Marinomonas mediterranea MMB-1: one gene and its partners. The protein of the gene in region 1 binds, or shares a complex with, the protein of each later gene. Links are inferred from orthologs where the notes say so. Each region holds a gene or a part of one and is shown in the gene's direction. Other genes may lie near its edges. The genes, in order: dnaX, holA and dnaN.

Evidence for each region.
Region 2: the proteins of dnaX (region 1) and holA are in contact, whole or in part, in a cryo-EM structure (PDB 8GIZ), measured with the Escherichia coli proteins. The link is inferred for Marinomonas mediterranea MMB-1 from one-to-one orthologs.
Region 3: the proteins of dnaX (region 1) and dnaN are in contact, whole or in part, in a cryo-EM structure (PDB 8GIZ), measured with the Escherichia coli proteins. The link is inferred for Marinomonas mediterranea MMB-1 from one-to-one orthologs.

The regions. Positions count from the first base shown.
Region 1 is NC_015276.1:2,580,836-2,586,924, reverse strand. Bases 1,478-4,517 are described here. They hold dnaX (DNA polymerase III subunit gamma/tau), read left to right. Parts: upstream 1,478-1,792; coding sequence 1,793-4,243; downstream 4,244-4,517. Other genes in these bases: MARME_RS11800 (YbaB/EbfC family nucleoid-associated protein), read left to right, coding at 4,259-4,517. In the rest of the region: MARME_RS11815 (CoA-acylating methylmalonate-semialdehyde dehydrogenase), read left to right, coding at 1-235; MARME_RS11810 (LysR substrate-binding domain-containing protein), read left to right, coding at 484-1,410; more of MARME_RS11800, read left to right, coding at 4,518-4,585; recombination mediator RecR, read left to right, coding at 4,595-5,188; rnd (ribonuclease D), read left to right, coding at 5,190-6,089. UniProt on the Escherichia coli protein: Part of the beta sliding clamp loading complex, which hydrolyzes ATP to load the beta clamp onto primed DNA to form the DNA replication pre-initiation complex.
Region 2 is NC_015276.1:3,341,317-3,347,261, forward strand. What follows is about bases 1,617-4,512. They hold holA (DNA polymerase III subunit delta), read left to right. Parts: upstream 1,617-2,492; coding sequence 2,493-3,533; downstream 3,534-4,512. Other genes in these bases: leuS (leucine--tRNA ligase), read left to right, coding at 1,617-1,820; MARME_RS15305 (LPS-assembly lipoprotein LptE), read left to right, coding at 1,916-2,452; MARME_RS15315 (methyl-accepting chemotaxis protein), read left to right, coding at 3,637-4,512. Also shown: more of leuS, read left to right, coding at 1-1,616; more of MARME_RS15315, read left to right, coding at 4,513-5,652; MARME_RS15320 (hypothetical protein), read right to left, coding at 5,904-5,945. UniProt on the Escherichia coli protein: Part of the beta sliding clamp loading complex, which hydrolyzes ATP to load the beta clamp onto primed DNA to form the DNA replication pre-initiation complex.
Region 3 is NC_015276.1:648-6,592, forward strand. What follows is about bases 142-3,037. They hold dnaN (DNA polymerase III subunit beta), read left to right. Parts: upstream 142-988; coding sequence 989-2,086; downstream 2,087-3,037. Other genes in these bases: dnaA (chromosomal replication initiator protein DnaA), read left to right, coding at 142-956; recF (DNA replication/repair protein RecF), read left to right, coding at 2,147-3,037. Outside these bases: more of dnaA, read left to right, coding at 1-141; more of recF, read left to right, coding at 3,038-3,247; gyrB (DNA topoisomerase (ATP-hydrolyzing) subunit B), read left to right, coding at 3,240-5,663; MARME_RS00030 (SDR family oxidoreductase), read right to left, coding at 5,793-5,945. UniProt on the Escherichia coli protein: Confers DNA tethering and processivity to DNA polymerases and other proteins. Acts as a clamp, forming a ring around DNA (a reaction catalyzed by the clamp-loading complex) which diffuses in an ATP-independent manner freely and bidirectionally along dsDNA.

The DNA.
Region 1 (6,089 bases):
TGCTCGTTACTTCTCTGACAATATCCAAGTGGGTATGGTTGGTATCAACGTACCATTACCTGTACCTGTTGCTTACCATAGCTTTGGTGGGTGGAAGCGTTCATTATTTGGTGATCTGCATGCTTACGGTCCTGATGCAGTTCGTTTCTACACTAAACGTAAAACTGTGACTCAGCGTTGGCCTTCTGCTGGTATTCGTGAAGGCGTTGAGTTCTCAATGCCTACTATGAAGTAAAAGAGTTTAGCTAAGGACAGCAAAAATGTTAGCCTCTGAAAGCCATAGCCCTTATTAAGGGTTATGGCTTTATTTTATGTGAATTGTAAATTATAAATATAATGGTTAAAAAATTATAAAAATAAATATATGTAATACATGGCCATAAAAAGTCTATTAAGTTCAACTTCAGCTTATGTTTACTGAAATATGAAGTTTTGACACACCATTTAATAGCAAACATTGGAATATATGTTGAGATTACAAACATGAAGAAAAGACTGCCACCACTTAACTGGCTACGCTCCTTTGAAGCTTCTGCACGCCACCTCAATTTCACTCAAGCTGCTAATGAACTCAACCTTACACAAGCTGCAATTAGTCAACAGGTCAAAAGTCTAGAGTCGCAACTCGGTACAACTCTTTTTAAACGATTGCCGCGAGGGTTGGCATTAACCGATGCGGGTATGGCTTATATGCCTGCCATCCATGATTCCGTTGAAAGACTTACTGCTGTCACCGATGAATTATTCGGCCAAGGTCAGAGTCGGCAGGTTACAATCAGAGTTAGCTTAGTCTTTTTTACTACTTGGTTAGCACCCAAATTGCCGTTGTTTTATGAGCAACATCCGGATGTAAAAATTCGCTTCACAAGCAATATTTGGCAAGAGGAAAAGCAAAAGGACACCGACTTAGGCATTCGTTACGGTCAGGGAGTATGGCCTGACGTAAAAGCTGAGCGTTTAACTTGGGACGAACTGTTTCCTGTCTGCAGTCCCGATCTTTTAAGGGAATATGTTCAGACGACATCAGAACAAATGCTACCCTCACTAGAAGAAGTACTACCCAATCATACGTTGTTACATGTACTCGGTTACAAAGAGGGGTGGGGGTACTGGTTGAACCAAACGAGTACAGATTACACAGACAATGGTAAGGGTATTCAATTTGATACGTTAATTTCCGCATTAGAAATGGCAAAACTAGGCCAAGGTTTTGCTTTAGGTCGTACATCTGTTGTAAAAGACATGATTGAAAATGGTACTCTTATTGCACCTTTTGAAAAAACACTTGAGACTTCGGAAGCCTTTTTCTTAACCTACCCAACGCATCAATATCTTAGCCCAGGTGCAGAAGTTTTTAAGCAGTGGATTCTGGATGAATCACAAAAACAGAAAGCTCAAAAATTGATATAAAGCAAAATGATAGGTAAAAGCCAGCAGATTTTTGGCTTTTACCTACTGAGGCTTAAACAGTTCATTGGCAATATAATTTGTTCTTTTCCTCTCGTTATCTTGATGAACGTTGTCGTATCTATGCTCTGAATTCTATTCTTAAGTGCGATGCTCTTTGTTAAAATCGCTAAAGATACTTTTGATTATTTGGGGCGCCAGCAAGGCTTTTTATACAGGTTTTTTGTGTCCTGATCGTAAGTGGTTGTGGATTTAGGTTTTGGCTCAGAACTTTGAATTTTATACTTTTTTCGCCAAAAACTTTTACCGAGCGTTAAATGAATAGTTTCGAAATGTTGGCATGTCCCGTACAATACGATTTTTGTTGTATTTCTTCTAAGGCATCATGAGCTATCAAGTACTGGCACGTAAGTGGCGCCCGCAAACCTTCCTCGAAATGGCAGGGCAAGATCACGTCTTGCAGGCATTGGTCAATGCATTGCGTCAACAGCGTTTGCATCACGCCTATTTGTTCACTGGAACTCGCGGAGTAGGTAAAACAACCATCGCCCGCATTTTTGCGAAAAGTTTAAATTGTGAGACGAATGGCATCTCTCCGGAGCCTTGCGGCACTTGTTCTAGCTGTACTGAAATTGCTGAGGGTCGATTTGTTGATTTGATCGAAGTCGATGCGGCCTCTCGTACCAAAGTTGAAGATACGCGTGAGTTGCTTGAAAACGTACAATACGCGCCAACAAGAGGCCGATTTAAAGTGTACCTGATCGATGAGGTACACATGTTGTCGACGCACTCTTTCAATGCGCTTTTGAAAACGCTGGAAGAGCCACCCGAACACGTTAAGTTTCTGCTGGCGACGACAGACCCTCAAAAACTGCCTGTTACTATCTTATCTCGCTGTTTGCAGTTTAATCTTAAAAACATGTCAGCCCAGCGGGTCGTTGATTATTTGCACACTGTGTTGAATGCCGAAAACGTCGGTTATGATCAAGCCGCTCTCTGGCAAATTGGTCAGGCTGCAAACGGAAGTATGCGAGATGCGTTGAGTTTGACGGATCAAGCGATCGCATTTGGTGACGGCCAGATTACCGAGACAGGCGTAACGTCCATGCTTGGTCTGGTGAATCAAAGTCAGATTATTTCGTTGTTGGAAGTCGTTGCTGACAGAAATGCCGCACTGACGTTACAAAAGATCAATGAACTGGCTGACTATCAACCTGATTTTGCGGCGATTTGCGCGTCTTTACTCGATACCTTGCATCGCGTCGCGGTTGAACAGCAGGTGCCTGGTGTGCTTGTAGATCAACTCGGGGATTTAGAACGAATCCAGCACATTGCTAGAACCGTCATGCCGGAAGATGTTCAGGTAATGTACCAAAGCCTAATGGTAGGGCGTCGAGATCTTCATTTGGCTCACAGTCCCAAAGCCGGTTTTGAAATGTTGATGTTGCGTATGATTGCCTTTAGGCCGCAATTGGGTATGACAGTCAGTCACGATACGCCACCAACTGTCTCAGTATCCTCTTCACCAGCTTCGTCTACATCGCCTGTTTCAGAGCCATCCGTGTCTGCACCAGAGTCTGCATCACAGCCTACCGCGTCAATGGAGTCTACTGACTCGTCGGTGAGTCAGTACGGTGATGAGATAAACACAGGAGCGGTTCCGCCAAAAAAGCCGGAAGCGCAACCAAATGATTCTACGTTAGCTAATACCGTTTCGACTCAACAGCCAGTTGATAGCGCTGAAGTGGTTGTTAGCACAGATGCTGCGCCTAGCTATGAAACGACCGCGAGTAAAATCAGCATTGCTAACGAAACGGCTGCCGTAGCGATTAAAGCTGACGTGGCGGAAGAAGTAGAAAACGAAGTCGAAAAAGAAAAACGCCTACAAAGAAATGTGGCGGAAAAAAGCGTTGTAGAAGAGCGCATCGCAGAAAATAAAGAGCTTGATCATCAAGATACGCCACCGTGGGAAGAAAGTGTCGCGTCGGCACAGGTTGATGTCGCAACCGAAAGCGCGCCTTCACTAAATGAATCTGCGCACGCTGAGTCAAATATTCCAGCACCTCAAGAAGAACATACATATACTGAAGACGTCCCAGCAGTCTCCGATAACGCGTCTGCGGCGGTAAATGCCACAGACTCTGTGAAAGAGCATGATGGCGCGGCTCGAATGCGAGAAGTGAGTGAGCTTTTGTCACAGGCTCCTGTCGAAGAGCCCGATGACGAGGATGAAGACGAAGCGGAAGAACGTGCCATTGCTGAAACGGTTGATCCGTTTAATCCAGCGGCCGATTTGGTCGATAATATTGGTGTCTCCGACTCGCATAACGCTGATCAAGAAGAAAGCGCATCGGCGGAACAAAACAGTCAGCAAAAAACATCCAAAGTGGATTCAGTCACGCAACCTGCGCTTGGAATGCCACTACCGTCTATTGCTCACTTTAGTGAGACGACGATGCAAATTTGGTGGTTGATTGCACCAAGGTTGCCACTGACTGGATTGGTGTACAATATTGCAATGAATTCCTCTTTGATTTCGGCATCGGAACAAGGATTGCGTTTGCAAGTGCCGTTGGAATACGGGCACATGCTCAATCAAAGTCGATACGAACAAATACAATCTTCTCTGTCTGACTTTTTTAATATGCCCGTGCCGCTCATCATTGATACGGTGGAAGAGGTAGAAGGTGTAACAGCGGAAGAATTTGCTGCGAGTAAACGAGCAGAAGCGCTCCAAGCTGCAATAAATCATTTAAACAGCCACCCCGTCGTGCAAGCAATAAGCAATGCCTTTGGGGGGCAATTAATCTACGACACAGTAAAAGTAAAAGCTTAATTGGAGAAAAACACTATGTTTAAAGGTGGAATGGGCAACATGATGCGTCAAGCGCAGAAAATGCAGGAGAACATCCAAAAGGCCCAAGACGAAATGGCAAACATGGAAGTAGAAGGTCAGGCGGGTGCTGGTCTTGTTAAGGTTGTTATGACAGGTCGTCACGATGTTAAACGTGTTTCTATCGATGATTCTTTGATGGAAGACGATAAAGAGATGTTGGAAGATTTGGTTGCTGCTGCACTAAACGACGCAGTACGTAATATTGAATCGACTCAGAAAGCAAAAATGGACGCAGCGACGGAAGGCATGTCTCTTCCACCAGGCTTCAAAATGCCGTTCTAGGATACGACTTTGTTTAGTCCTCTTATCAAAGAACTGATGGAATCGCTTAGGTGCCTACCCGGAGTAGGCCCTAAATCTGCTCAAAAAATGGCGCTCTATTTGTTAGAGCGCGACAGTCAAGGAGCAGATAGATTAGCCAATGCACTTCGCGACGCGCTGGACAAAGTCGGGCGCTGCGCAACCTGTCGAACATTGACCGAAGATACAGAATGCTCTATCTGTCTGGATCAAGCACGCGATGGCACTAGGTTGTGTATTGTCGAAACGCCAGCAGATGTTATCGCAATGGAAAATGCTGGCTCATTCGATGGTCGATATTTTGTTTTATTAGGTCACTTGTCTCCAATAGATGGGATAGGGCCTGAAGAGCTTGGTTTAGATCGACTGGAAAATTTAGTCCGTAACACGGACGTTGAGGAAGTCATTATAGCGACGAACTCAACAATAGAAGGTGAAGCAACGAGCCACTACATCTCTGAGTTGCTGAAACCATTAAATATTGAACTAAGCCGCCTTGCTCAGGGAGTGCCAATGGGTGGTGAGCTGGAATATGTCGATGGCAATACATTGGCACTGGCGTTGAAAGGGCGAAAGAAACTTTAGTATGACAATAGTAGATCAGAGTTATGACATTGTTTGGGTGGAGACCGACGCCGAGTTGGCCTCTTGGTGTGAGTACTGGTCTACTCTGAATGTCATTGCCGTTGATACCGAGTTTTTACGCCGCACAACGTATTATCCGATAACGGGGTTAATACAAATAAGTGAAGGCGAAAAAGCGGTATTAATTGACCCTCAAACCATTACCGAATGGGCGCCATTAAAAGACTTAATGGTTAACCTTGATGTTATGAAGGTATTCCATGCCTGTTCTGAAGACCTTGATGTGTTTGATCGTCTTCTTGGCGTATTGCCAACGCCTTTTTACGATACTCAGATAGGTGAGGCGTACGCAAACGGCCAATGGTCGGTCAGTTACGTTAAGTTAATACAAGCGTATCTCAGTATTGAAGTCGCAAAAGACGAAACGCGTTCTGATTGGACCGTGCGTCCTTTGACGGAGGCGCAAAAACGTTACGCGGCTTTAGATGTGGTTTATTTGGCGAAGGTGTACCCTCAACAGATTGAAATGCTACAAAAGAAAAATATGTTGGATTGGGCGCTTGAAGATTGCGACACGTTAAAGTGGCAATACATGCAAAACGGCGATCCAGAGCAGAACTGGAGCAATGTTAAAGCGGCGTGGAGACTGAGTCCAAAGAGTTTAACCTTGCTTCGAATGTTGTTTATATGGCGTGAAGAACAAGCAAAATCAGAGGATGTGCCCAAGGGGCAGGTGCTCAAAGATCGCAGCTTGTGGGCCATCGCTAAATTTATGCCAGATCACCACAAAGCGATCTCTAAAACCGAAGATCTGACGGGTAAGCAGCACCGATTGTATGGCGATACTATTTTAGAGAAAGTAAAAGTGATTAAGTCGCTATCGGAAGATGAATATCAACTC
Region 2 (5,945 bases), 760 kb from region 1 along the record:
ACGGCTGGCCTGACAAAGTAAAAGCGATGCAACGTAACTGGATCGGTCGCTCTGAAGGCCTAGAGTTCAGCTTTGCTGTTGAAGGCAAAGAAGAACGTTTATCCGTTTACACTACTCGCCCAGACACATTAATGGGTGTGACTTACGTTGCAGTCGCTGCCACTCACCCGCTTGCTCTTGAAGCCGCTGAAACAAACTCAGCACTGTCTGAATTCATTGACGAGAGCAAGAACACGTCGACTACCGAAGCAGATTTAGCAACGGTTGAGAAGAAAGGCATGGACACTGGCTTTAAAGCCATTCACCCCATTACCGGTGAGTCCGTTCCTGTATTTGCAGCAAACTTCGTTTTGATGGAATACGGTTCTGGCGCAGTAATGTCTGTTCCCGCACACGATCAACGCGATTTTGAGTTTGCACAGCAGTACAATCTACCTATTAAACAAGTCGTTGCACCAGCGGGCGATCAAGAGATCGATCTAACCAAAGAAGCCTTCACTGAGAAAGGCCTATTATGCAACTCCGGTGAGTTCGATGGATTGGATTTCAAAGCTGCATTTGACGCAATCTGCGCTTGGATGACTGACAAGGGCATCGGTGAGAAAAAGGTAAACTACCGTCTACGTGACTGGGGTGTGAGCCGTCAACGTTACTGGGGAACACCAATCCCGACGATCAACCTTGAAGACGGCACGGTTGTAACGACACCAGTCGATCAACTACCTGTCATACTGCCGACTGACGTGGTTATGGATGGCGTTAATTCACCGATCAAGAATAACCCTGACTTCTCTGCAACCACTTACAACGGTGTTGCCGCTGAACGTGAAACAGATACGTTTGATACCTTTATGGAGTCATCTTGGTATTTCGCTCGCTACTGCTGTCCAGAAGCAGACGATGCAATGTTGACGGAGGAAGCAAACTACTGGCTTCCTGTTGACCAATACATTGGCGGTGTAGAACACGCGATCTTACATTTGTTGTACGCACGCTTCTTCCACAAGCTGCTTCGCGATGCAGGCCTAGTAACGTCGGATGAGCCATTTAAACGCCTATTAACACAAGGTATGGTGAACAAAGACGGTTCTAAGATGTCGAAATCTAAGGGCAACACGGTTGACCCTCAGGAAATGATTGAGCAATACGGCGCGGACACGGTTCGCCTGTTTATGATGTTTACCGCTCCGCCAGAACAATCACTGGAATGGAATGACAAAGGTGTGGATGGCGCATCTCGTTTCTTACGTCGTTTATGGTCTTTGTCTTATCAGCATTTAAACGCTGGCGATAAAGTAGCGCTGGACGTCGATGCCTTGTCTGGTGAGCAAAAAGCACTTCGTCGCAAAACACATGAGACGATTGCTAAGGTCAGCGATGATATTGAGCGTCGCCAAACATTCAACACGGCCATTGCTGCGGTAATGGAATTGTGTAACGAAATCAGTAAATTTGAAGACCGCTCTGAACAAGGTCTAGCCGTTGAACGCGAAGCTCTGGAAGCGGCAATTTTATTGCTTTCTCCTATTGTTCCTCACGTTGCGCATGAGTTATGGGGTAAATTCGGCCATGAAGGCAACGTTGTGAATGCAACATGGCCAACGGTTGATGAAGCAGCGCTTGTAAAAGATGAGCTCACTATTGTTGTTCAAGTATTAGGCAAGAAGCGTGCTGAGATTCTGGTTTCTGCTAAAGCAGATAATAAAGAGATCGAAGCGCTGGCACTGGCTAATCCGAATGTACAAAAGTTCATCGAAGGAAAGACGGTACGTAAAGTAATCGTTGTTCCGGGCCGATTGGTTAACATCGTTGCGAATTAAGCTCTATGCTAAATGAGTAATTATAAAGGGTAGTTTGCGCTACCCTTTATTTGTTACACACAGGGTTCATCTCGTTATTAATTGGAGTTTTTAGTTTGAGATCATTTAATTGGCTTTCAATGGACGGCAAGTTCACGCTACTGATCGCATTAATCACACTTTCTTTGTCTGCATGTGGCTTTCATCTTCGTGGGCAAACACCGCTTCCTGAAAGGATTAAAATTCTAATTCTTACGTCTCAAAGTAGTTCTGCTGACTTTGACCGAACTTTAAGATCCGAGCTTGCCAAAGCAGGTGTAACACTTGTGTCTAAAGATGATACGAGCGTTGATCTTAAAGATATTCTCGAATTAAAAATTAATAAGTTGGCGTCGTCAGATACCGTACTGGCACGCAATAGTACAACAAATGATGTAACTCAGATTCAGCGCACTGTCTCCTCCAGCTATTTCATCCGTGATGAGAGTGGACAATCTCTTTATGGACCGAGAAACATCGAAACCAGTTCTGTCCTTACTAATCAAGATGCAGAAGAAAGCACTAAATCTGCGTATAACTTACAAGAGATGGAACGACTCAGTGAGCAGTTGGCAAAACAGCTAGTTTTCGATTTAGCGTATGCGCCTCTGTAAAGCGTTATGAAAGACGGACAGACGAAGAGAGTATCAACTTTTGAAAGTTAGACCAGACCAACTGGATCAACAACTCGCCAAAGGGCTTGCGCCGATCTATATCGTATCTGGCGATGAGACGCTGTTGTGCCAAGAAGCAGCGGACAGCGTCAGAAGAGCCGCGAAAGAGCAAGGCATAGAAGAAAGGCTACGCTTTGTCGCTGATGCACAGTTTGACTGGCAAGATGTGATCAACGAATCACAAGCTCTGTCTCTCTTCTCAAGCCGCCGACTATTTGATATTCAGATCGATAAATTAGGTGAAAAGCACTCCAAAGCGCTTACTCAACTGGGTCAATCACTTTCCGATGACAATGTCATTCTTCTAAGCTTCCCGAAAGTGGACGCAAGAACACAAAAAGCCAAATGGTTTAGCCAGTTAGAATCACAAGGCGTCTTCGTACAAATTTGGCCAATTGATACCAACAAGCTTCCCGCTTGGGTACAACAAAGAGCCAAAAAGTTTAGTCTAACCATTAGCCAAGACGCCGCCGCACTCATTTGCGAACGGGGCGAAGGTAATTTGCTTGCGATCTCTCAAGAATTAGAAAAGTTGGTTTTAAGCCAAGGAGAAGGCGCTCAAATAGACTTAGAAACCGTTGCAAACTCGGTGACAGACAGCAGTCGCTACAGTATCTATGATCTAAGTGATCGCCTCTTAGCAGGCAAAATCAAAGAAGCTTTACATTGCCTCCACCAACTCGTTGCGGAAGGCGTTGAGCCCACTATCATACTTTGGTTGTTGAATCGCGAAGTTCAAACCTTGGTTGATCTTTATCACGCATCTAAGACCTCGGACTTTCGTGCCGCCTGTCGAAGCTTGAGAATTTGGGATAAACGCATTCCAATGTATGAGCGAGCCTACGCAAGACATAATCCGAGCACGCTTCCCTACATGCAAAATTATCTCGCTCTATTAGATCAAACCATTAAAGGGTTGGAAGGCCCCGATCTCAGCATTGGATTGCGCAATATGGTATTAATGTTTTGTGGACAAAAACCCGCTATGACGGAATTGGATATCCCGATCAATAATCTGTAACGTCTAATCTACACTAAAATTGACATTTGTCATCGTCATCGTCATCCTCCAAGCATACAGTAGAGTATTTACTTATAAATAATGTTTCTTGCCGGAGGATTGGATGGCTTGGTTTAAAAGAGAATATAGTACAAACACAAGAGCAACATCAGAGCCGGAATATACAAAAATACTTCAGCTAGATTCATCACAGATTAACGCAACAGACTTTAATCAACTCAGCTTTAAGAATGCAAAGACTCAGTTAATTCTTGTGTTTGTCTCCCCTCACGTTGATTTTCAACGTACCATGGAGCAAATTCAAAGAGCGACGCCATTTTGCAAAAACGTCATCGGGCTAATGTCTTCTGGAGAGCTGAATAGCCAACAATCTTGCCTCTATCAAAGCACAGGAGATCATTGGGAGACGATTGTTCTCCAATCTTTCAGTGACGCGCTCATCAAATCCGTCGATATCAAAACCATTCCTCTCCATTGTGAAGATTTAAAGCTTGGAACCCCCAAACTAAGTAAGAATGAAAGAATCGAACGTCTTAAGTCTGAGATAGAAAAACTCTCGGTAGCATTTCCGGTTAACTTTCAGGATACGTTAGCACTCACCTATTTTGATGGGCTCTCCTCAAGCGAAAACTTCTTTATGAAAGCGTTGTACGACAGCGGGAAGTTCCCCTGTTATTTTATCGGAGGGTCAGCAGGAGGAAAGCTCGACTTCAAAGACGCGAGCCTTTACAACGGCCAAGCCGTTACCCCTAACAGTGCAATTGCCGTTTTCATTAAGCTGTCGGAAGATTGCCGATACGGCATTCTCAACACGCATAATTTTTCGAAAACCCAGGCTTCGTTTATGGTTGCGGAGGCAAACCCTCTTACACGAACCGTTACCTCGGTACTCGATAAGTCGGGGAATGTTTCAAACCTCGTCGATGAGCTGTGTGCTTATTTTAAGTGCTCAGTAGAGCAACTTGAGACCAAACTCGTTGGTCATTCTTTCGCGATTGAGATCGATAATGAGCTTTACATTCGGTCTGTCGCATCGATCGACGCAGAGAACAAAATCGTGCACTTTTTCTGTGATTTGAACTTCGGTGACGAGTTAATCCTCGTGAAAGCGGGCGACTTTGCCGCTTCTACACAGTCCGCGTTCGATCAATTTATGCGTGAAAAACCAAGCTCTCCTGTCGCAATGATTGCCCACGACTGTATTTTACGCAGACTAAACAATGCTTCCGGCCTGTCGAAGATAACAGCCTTTAAAGATCTCAAAGCGACCGGACTCTCGACGTTTGGCGAACTCTTGGGCGTGCATATGAATCAAACACTGACGGGGCTGTTCTTTTTTAAACTACAAAAAGGCCAAGTGTTTAATGACCGTTTTGTCGAACGCTTCCCAATTCTATACAGCGACTTCCGCCTTTATTTTGAGAAAATTGAACAAAATAGCCTACGCCAAATCTCTAAATTACAAGCGCACCTCATCGATTGCTTGTCTGAATATCGCCCACTCCTTGAAGACGTTACCAATAGCTTCCACAGAGTGACCGAGTACTCGTCTGAAACACAAGACGTCGTCACCGATGTTACACAAAAATTTGACCAATTTAACGTTTCAATCTCGAATCAAGAAGAAGATCGCAAGAAAATGGTCAGCAGCGTCGAAGCTCTTAGCGACAATACAAGAGAAGTATTAAACATCTTAAGCACGATTTCTGGAATAGCGGATCAAACAAATCTACTCGCGTTAAACGCTGCAATCGAGGCTGCGCGTGCTGGCGAGGCTGGACGAGGGTTCGCCGTTGTAGCTGATGAGGTTCGGCAGCTGTCACAAACGACACAGCAAAGCTTGGATCAGACAAGCGAAACCATCAATGCGGTCAGCAGCGCTGTTCAGTTAATCGAAGCAAATGTAGAAGCCATCGACGCTTTTATGAGCTCAATGCAGACCGATACACATGACTTATCTTCGCAAATCCAAACCCTAAGCCAATCATCACAAAGTGCCTCATTGGATGCTAACACAAGTATTCAAGCGATAGACGCCATGTCTCGGCGCGTTGTAGAAATAGATTCTGAAGCTAAGACCTTAGCCATCTTGCAACAAAGCGCGAATCAAACAATATAAAAGGCTTATCAAAAGTGCAGCACAAAACCGAATGGATGCTGCACTTTTCAATTTAGTGATGGCAGTTTACGTAGAGACTCGGATCTGTGGAGCCCTCACCTGTACTAGCACAGACCAGATCTGTGCAGTTGCTTCATTTTGAACCAATGTCTGTCAGTTTAGATCTGGGTTAAATTATCTTCTGCCCAGATCGCTTTTCCGTCAACCTCCAAGCGAACCCAATCGAAATTGGTCGCTTGTATTGTTCTCGCTTAGTGCCGTGGAGTCATATCCAAATCATCCAACGCATGTAA
Region 3 (5,945 bases), 2.6 Mb from region 1 along the record:
CGCACGCTGCGGCACTTCAGGTCGCTGAAAACCCTGGCGGTGCCTACAACCCACTCTTTATATATGGCGGCGTTGGTCTTGGTAAAACCCACTTAATGCAAGCGGTTGGTACCGAGCTGATGCGACATAATCCGAATGCGAAAGTGGTGTACTTGCACTCTGAGCGTTTTGTCGCAGACATGGTCAAAGCACTGCAACTCAATGCAATTAACGATTTTAAGCGTTATTACCGATCCGTCGATGCGCTATTGATCGATGATATTCAGTTTTTTGCTGGAAAAGATCGAACCCAAGAAGAATTCTTTCACACGTTTAATGCCTTATTAGAAGGTGGTCAGCAAATGATCCTAACGTGTGATCGTTATCCTAAAGAAATTCAAGGGCTTGAAGATCGATTGAAGTCACGTTTTGGTTGGGGCTTAACGGTCGCCGTCGAGCCGCCGGAACTTGAAACACGTGTTGCAATTCTAATGCGTAAAGCAGAAGAAAGTGGCGTAAAATTATCGTATGATTCGGCTTTCTTTATTGCGCAAAAGATACGTTCAAATGTGCGTGAATTGGAAGGTGCGCTAAAACGAGTGATTGCTAACTCGCATTTTACTGGACGCGCGATAACGCCAGACTTCGTTAGAGAGTCACTAAAAGACTTGCTAGCCTTGCAAGACAAGCTAGTAAACATTGATAATATCCAGCGAATTGTTGCTGAGTATTATAAGATAAAGATCAGCGATCTTTTGTCGAAACGTCGCAGCCGCTCTGTCGCAAGACCGCGCCAGGTTGCTATGTCACTCGCAAAAGAACTTACGAACCACAGTTTACCGGAAATCGGTGACGCGTTTGGCGGTCGTGATCATACGACGGCATTGCATGCGATTCGTAAGATAAAAGAGTTACAAGATACGGATTCTGATATCCGAGAAGACTACAAACAATTGATGCGAATTTTGACCACCTGATCGGTCTAAGACTTTAAGTTAACGAGGAAAATATGAAATTTTCAGTCGTCCGTGAGACGCTTCTAAAGCCATTACAATTAGTTGCAGGCGTCGTTGAACGTAAACAGACTATGCCAGTATTAGCAAACGTACTGGTTGAGGTTAAAGACCAGGTATTAACGCTAACAGGTTCTGATTTAGAAGTTGAATTAGTCGGTCAGGTACCACTTGATGATTGCCAAGAAGGTCGAATTACCGTTCCAGCTCGTAAGCTGGTGGACATTTGTAAAAGCTTACCAGACAGCGCCGTGATTGAGTTTTCACTTGATGAGCAAAAAGCCATCATTCGCTCAGGTCGCTCACGTTTTAGTTTGTCTACTTTGCCTGCCGATGAGTTCCCTAATATTCAAGACATGCAGGGTGATTTAACGGTTAATGTGGCTCAGTCCAGTGTTCGACGTCTAATCGATCGCACTGGTTTTGCGATGGCAAACCAAGATGTACGTTACTACTTGAATGGCATGTTGTTTGAAGTGGCCGATGGTCAATTGCGTGTTGTTGCGACTGATGGACACCGTTTGGCAACCGCCATTGAAGATGCGCAAGTCAGCGGCGATTTAACGCAAGTTATTGTACCTCGTAAAGGCGTTCTGGAATTAAACCGCTTGTTGAGCGATACAGATGAGCTGGTTGAACTGAAAATAGGTTCTAATCACGTTCGAGCAACGATTGATGACTATACCTTCACGTCGAAATTGGTCGACGGCAAGTTCCCTGATTACCATCGTGTTATCCCTCGCAATAATGAAAAAATGGTCATTGCTGATCGCCAAGAGTTGCGTCAGGTTTTCTTACGCGCGTCGATTCTTTCTAACGAAAAATACCGCGGTGTTCGTTTGATCTTATCTAATGGCATGCTTCAGGTATTCGCGAACAACCCTGAGCAGGAAGAAGCGGAAGAGTCCGTATTGGTTCAATATCAGGGCGATGGTATGGAAGTTGGCTTCAACGTTGGTTATTTACTTGATGTGCTTGGCGTTGTTGATGCTCAAGAAGTTCGTATCGCGATGAACGATTCCAACAGCAGTGCTCTCATCGAAGAAGCGCAAAGTCACGCAGCACAATACGTCGTGATGCCGATGCGTCTCTAACTTTTTGACATAAAAGGCGTGGTCTAAACACACCACGCCTTTTAACATAGCCTTTCCTATATGCCACTGGCACGTCTAGATATCGCAAAACTGCGAAACCTCACAAAAATTCAGTTTGAGCCTTCCCATCAGGTCAATGTTATTGTCGGTGAAAATGGCAGTGGCAAAACATCAGTGTTAGAAGCCATTCACTTGCTCTCCTACGGGCGTTCTTTTCGAAGTCATAAACACAAAACCTATATTCAGCATGATCAGGCAGAATGCATTGTATTCGCACAACTTAAAGCGAGCACCAGTGTCTTTCCTATCGGCCTTAAACGTGCTCGCGATGGGGCGATAGACGTGCGTGTTCAAGGTGAGAAGGTCCACTCTATTGTCGAGCTTGCTGAGCGCCTCCCAGTTCAATTGATTAACCCCGATGCGTTTCGATTATTAGAAGGCTCGCCTAAGATTCGACGTCAGTTTGTCGATTGGGGAGCCTTTCACTTTGATGTTCAATTCATGCCAGCATGGAGAGATTGGCAAAAAGCATTAAAACAGCGGAATAGCTTGCTTAAACGTGGTAAAATTTCACCTAATTTACTGGCTGCTTTTGACCAAGAGCTGATCAGACTTGGTGGAACCGTCAATGAGGTCCGTCAAGCCTATGTAAAGCATTTAATTCCATACTTTAAAACCGTATTAAATGCGCTGTCCGATGAGCTCGATGTCTCTTTAAATTTTACCCAAGGGTGGGATGCTCAAAAGACACTCGCAGAAGCGCTTGAGTCTGGAGTAAATCGCGATATTGAGCTTGGTTACACACATTCAGGGCCGCAAAGAGCGGACTTGCGAGTAAAAACCAAAGCGGGTGATGCACTAGACACGCTTTCCCGTGGTCAGCAAAAGCTGGTGGTGTCCGCACTGAAAATAGCGCAAGGACAAGTGTTGACTGATATGGGTCGGCCCTTGGTGTTTTTAGTGGATGACTTACCAGCCGAATTAGATGCCAACCATCGTCAAAAATTATGTCGATTGTTAGAATCGCTTAACAGCCAAATATTTATAACCAGTGTTGGATCAGACAGTTTGGATTTTGTCTGGTCTGATGCGACAGATGTTCGTCACTTTGCTATGCGTAATGGCGAGTTGCAGAGGGTTGCAGGAGACTTAAATGAGTGAAAACAATTACGATTCGTCCAGTATAAAGGTGCTCAAGGGGCTCGATGCCGTCCGTAAACGTCCCGGTATGTATATCGGTGATACGGACGACGGAACAGGTCTGCACCACATGGTGTTTGAAGTCGTCGATAACTCGATTGACGAAGCCTTAGCAGGCCACTGTGACACGATCACAGTCACCATTCACCCAGACGAGTCTGTGTCTGTTTCGGATAACGGCCGTGGTATTCCGGTAGACATGCACGAAGAAGAAGGTGTCTCTGCTGCCGAAGTGATCATGACGGTATTGCACGCTGGTGGTAAGTTTGATGACAACTCGTACAAAGTATCTGGTGGTCTTCATGGCGTGGGGGTTTCGGTTGTAAACGCCCTATCAGAAAGTCTGACGTTGACCATTCGTAAAGACGGCAAAATCTATGAGCAGAATTATGTTCATGGTGTTCCGCAAGCACCATTAGCCATCATAGGTGACACGGATGGCGCCGGAACATCGGTTCACTTTAAGCCTTCTGCAGATACTTTTAGCAACATTTTATTTATCTACGATATCCTTGCGAAGCGTTTACGTGAATTGTCTTTCTTGAACTCTGGTGTGGCGATTCACTTAAAAGATGAGCGCAGTGGTAAGGAAGAATTCTTCAATTACGAAGGCGGTTTACGTTCTTTCGTAGAACATTTGAATACTAACAAGACGCCGATTAATGACATTTTCCACTTTATTTGTCAGCGCGACGACCTAGAAGACGGTATCGCTGTGGAAGTGGCATTGCAGTGGAACGAAGGTTTTCAGGAAAACATCTACTGTTACACCAACAACATTCCGCAACGAGACGGCGGCACTCACTTAGCTGGTTTCCGTGGTGCTTTGACGCGTACGCTTAATAATTTCATTGAGTCAGAAGGCTTGGCGAAGAAACAAAAAGTGGCAACAACGGGTGATGACTCCCGTGAAGGTTTGACTGCCATTGTGTCGGTGAAAGTACCCGATCCTAAGTTCTCTTCTCAAACTAAAGATAAACTGGTGTCTTCTGAAGTAAAAACGGCAGTTGAACAAGAAATGGCGAAACGTTTCGCTGAATACCTGCTTGAAAAGCCAAATGAAGCCAAAATCATCGTTAACAAGATGATTGATGCTGCCCGCGCCCGTGAAGCGGCTCGTCGTGCACGTGATATGACGCGACGTAAAGGCGCATTGGACATTGCAGGCTTACCGGGTAAATTGGCAGACTGTCAGGAAAAAGACCCAGCACTTTCTGAAATCTACCTAGTGGAGGGTGACTCTGCAGGTGGTTCTGCAAAACAAGGCCGTGACCGTCGTACTCAGGCTATCCTGCCTTTGAAAGGTAAGATACTGAACGTTGAGAAAGCCCGTTTTGATAAAATGCTGTCATCGGCTGAAGTTGGCACGCTGATTACTGCATTGGGTTGTGGTATCGGTCGTGACGAGTTTAATCCTGATAAATTACGTTATCACAGCATTGTTATCATGACCGATGCCGACGTCGATGGTTCTCACATTCGTACTCTTTTATTGACGTTCTTCTTCCGTCAAATGCCGGAAATTATAGAACGCGGGCACATCTTTATCGCTCAACCGCCTTTGTATAAAGTGACGCGTCGTAAGAACGAACTGTATATTAAAGACGAGCATGCACTTGAGCAGCATCTAATCGAAGTGGCTCTAGACGGCGCCGCATTGTACGTAAATGAAGGAGCGCCTGGCATTCAAGGTAGTGCGTTAGCGAAGCTGATTCGTGACTACATTGCAATTCAAGAAGACATTGAGCGTATGGCTCGTGTGTACCCACAAGATGTCATGAGCAAGCTTCTGTATGTTGCACCGCTTCGTTCTGAATCATTAACGGACGAAACAGAGGTCGCTGAATGGGTAGAACTACTTCGTCAGCAAATGCCAATGGATACCCGTACGGGCTTCCAGTTCGACTTCTCTGTAGAGAAAGACGAAGAGCGTAATGTCTACTTACCTGTTGTCGACATCATGTCGCATGGCGTAAACAACCGTTACCGCTTCGAAGCAACCTTCTTCTCATCGCCAGAGTACGCTCGCATTGTCGAGCTGTCAGAGACGGTGAAAGAGTTGTTCAGCGAAGAGTCTTACATCCAACGTGGTGAACGCACACAGATCGTAACCGACATTGACGTGATGAAAACATGGTTGATGAAAGAAGCGAAACGTGGAATGGACGTACAGCGTTACAAAGGATTGGGAGAGATGAACCCTGATCAACTTTGGGAAACGACCATGGACCCTGATTCTCGTCGTATGCTTCGTGTGACCATTGATGACGCGGTTGCAGCCGATCAAATGTTTACCACACTGATGGGCGACGAAGTTGAACCACGTCGTAACTTCATACAAGACAATGCATTGTCTGTAGCGAATTTGGACGTTTAATTAATCGTTAGTTTCGCGTAAGAATATAAAAAGCCCGATTTAGTTTTCTAAATCGGGCTTTTTTACTTTTTGCATGCGGCTCAATGTAGGGGAAACGATGAGCCGCAAGTTTTGACGCTATGTCGTTGCTTAAAGCGCTGCTTTAATGCTGTCTTGAATCGGTGTAGAAGGACGGCCGATTAGTGTTTCTAGGTCCTTGCTGTCGCTGTATAGCGCACCATTGGATGTACCCACATCTGAGTCCGCTAGAACAGCGGCGAACCCTTCTGGAAGACCTACACC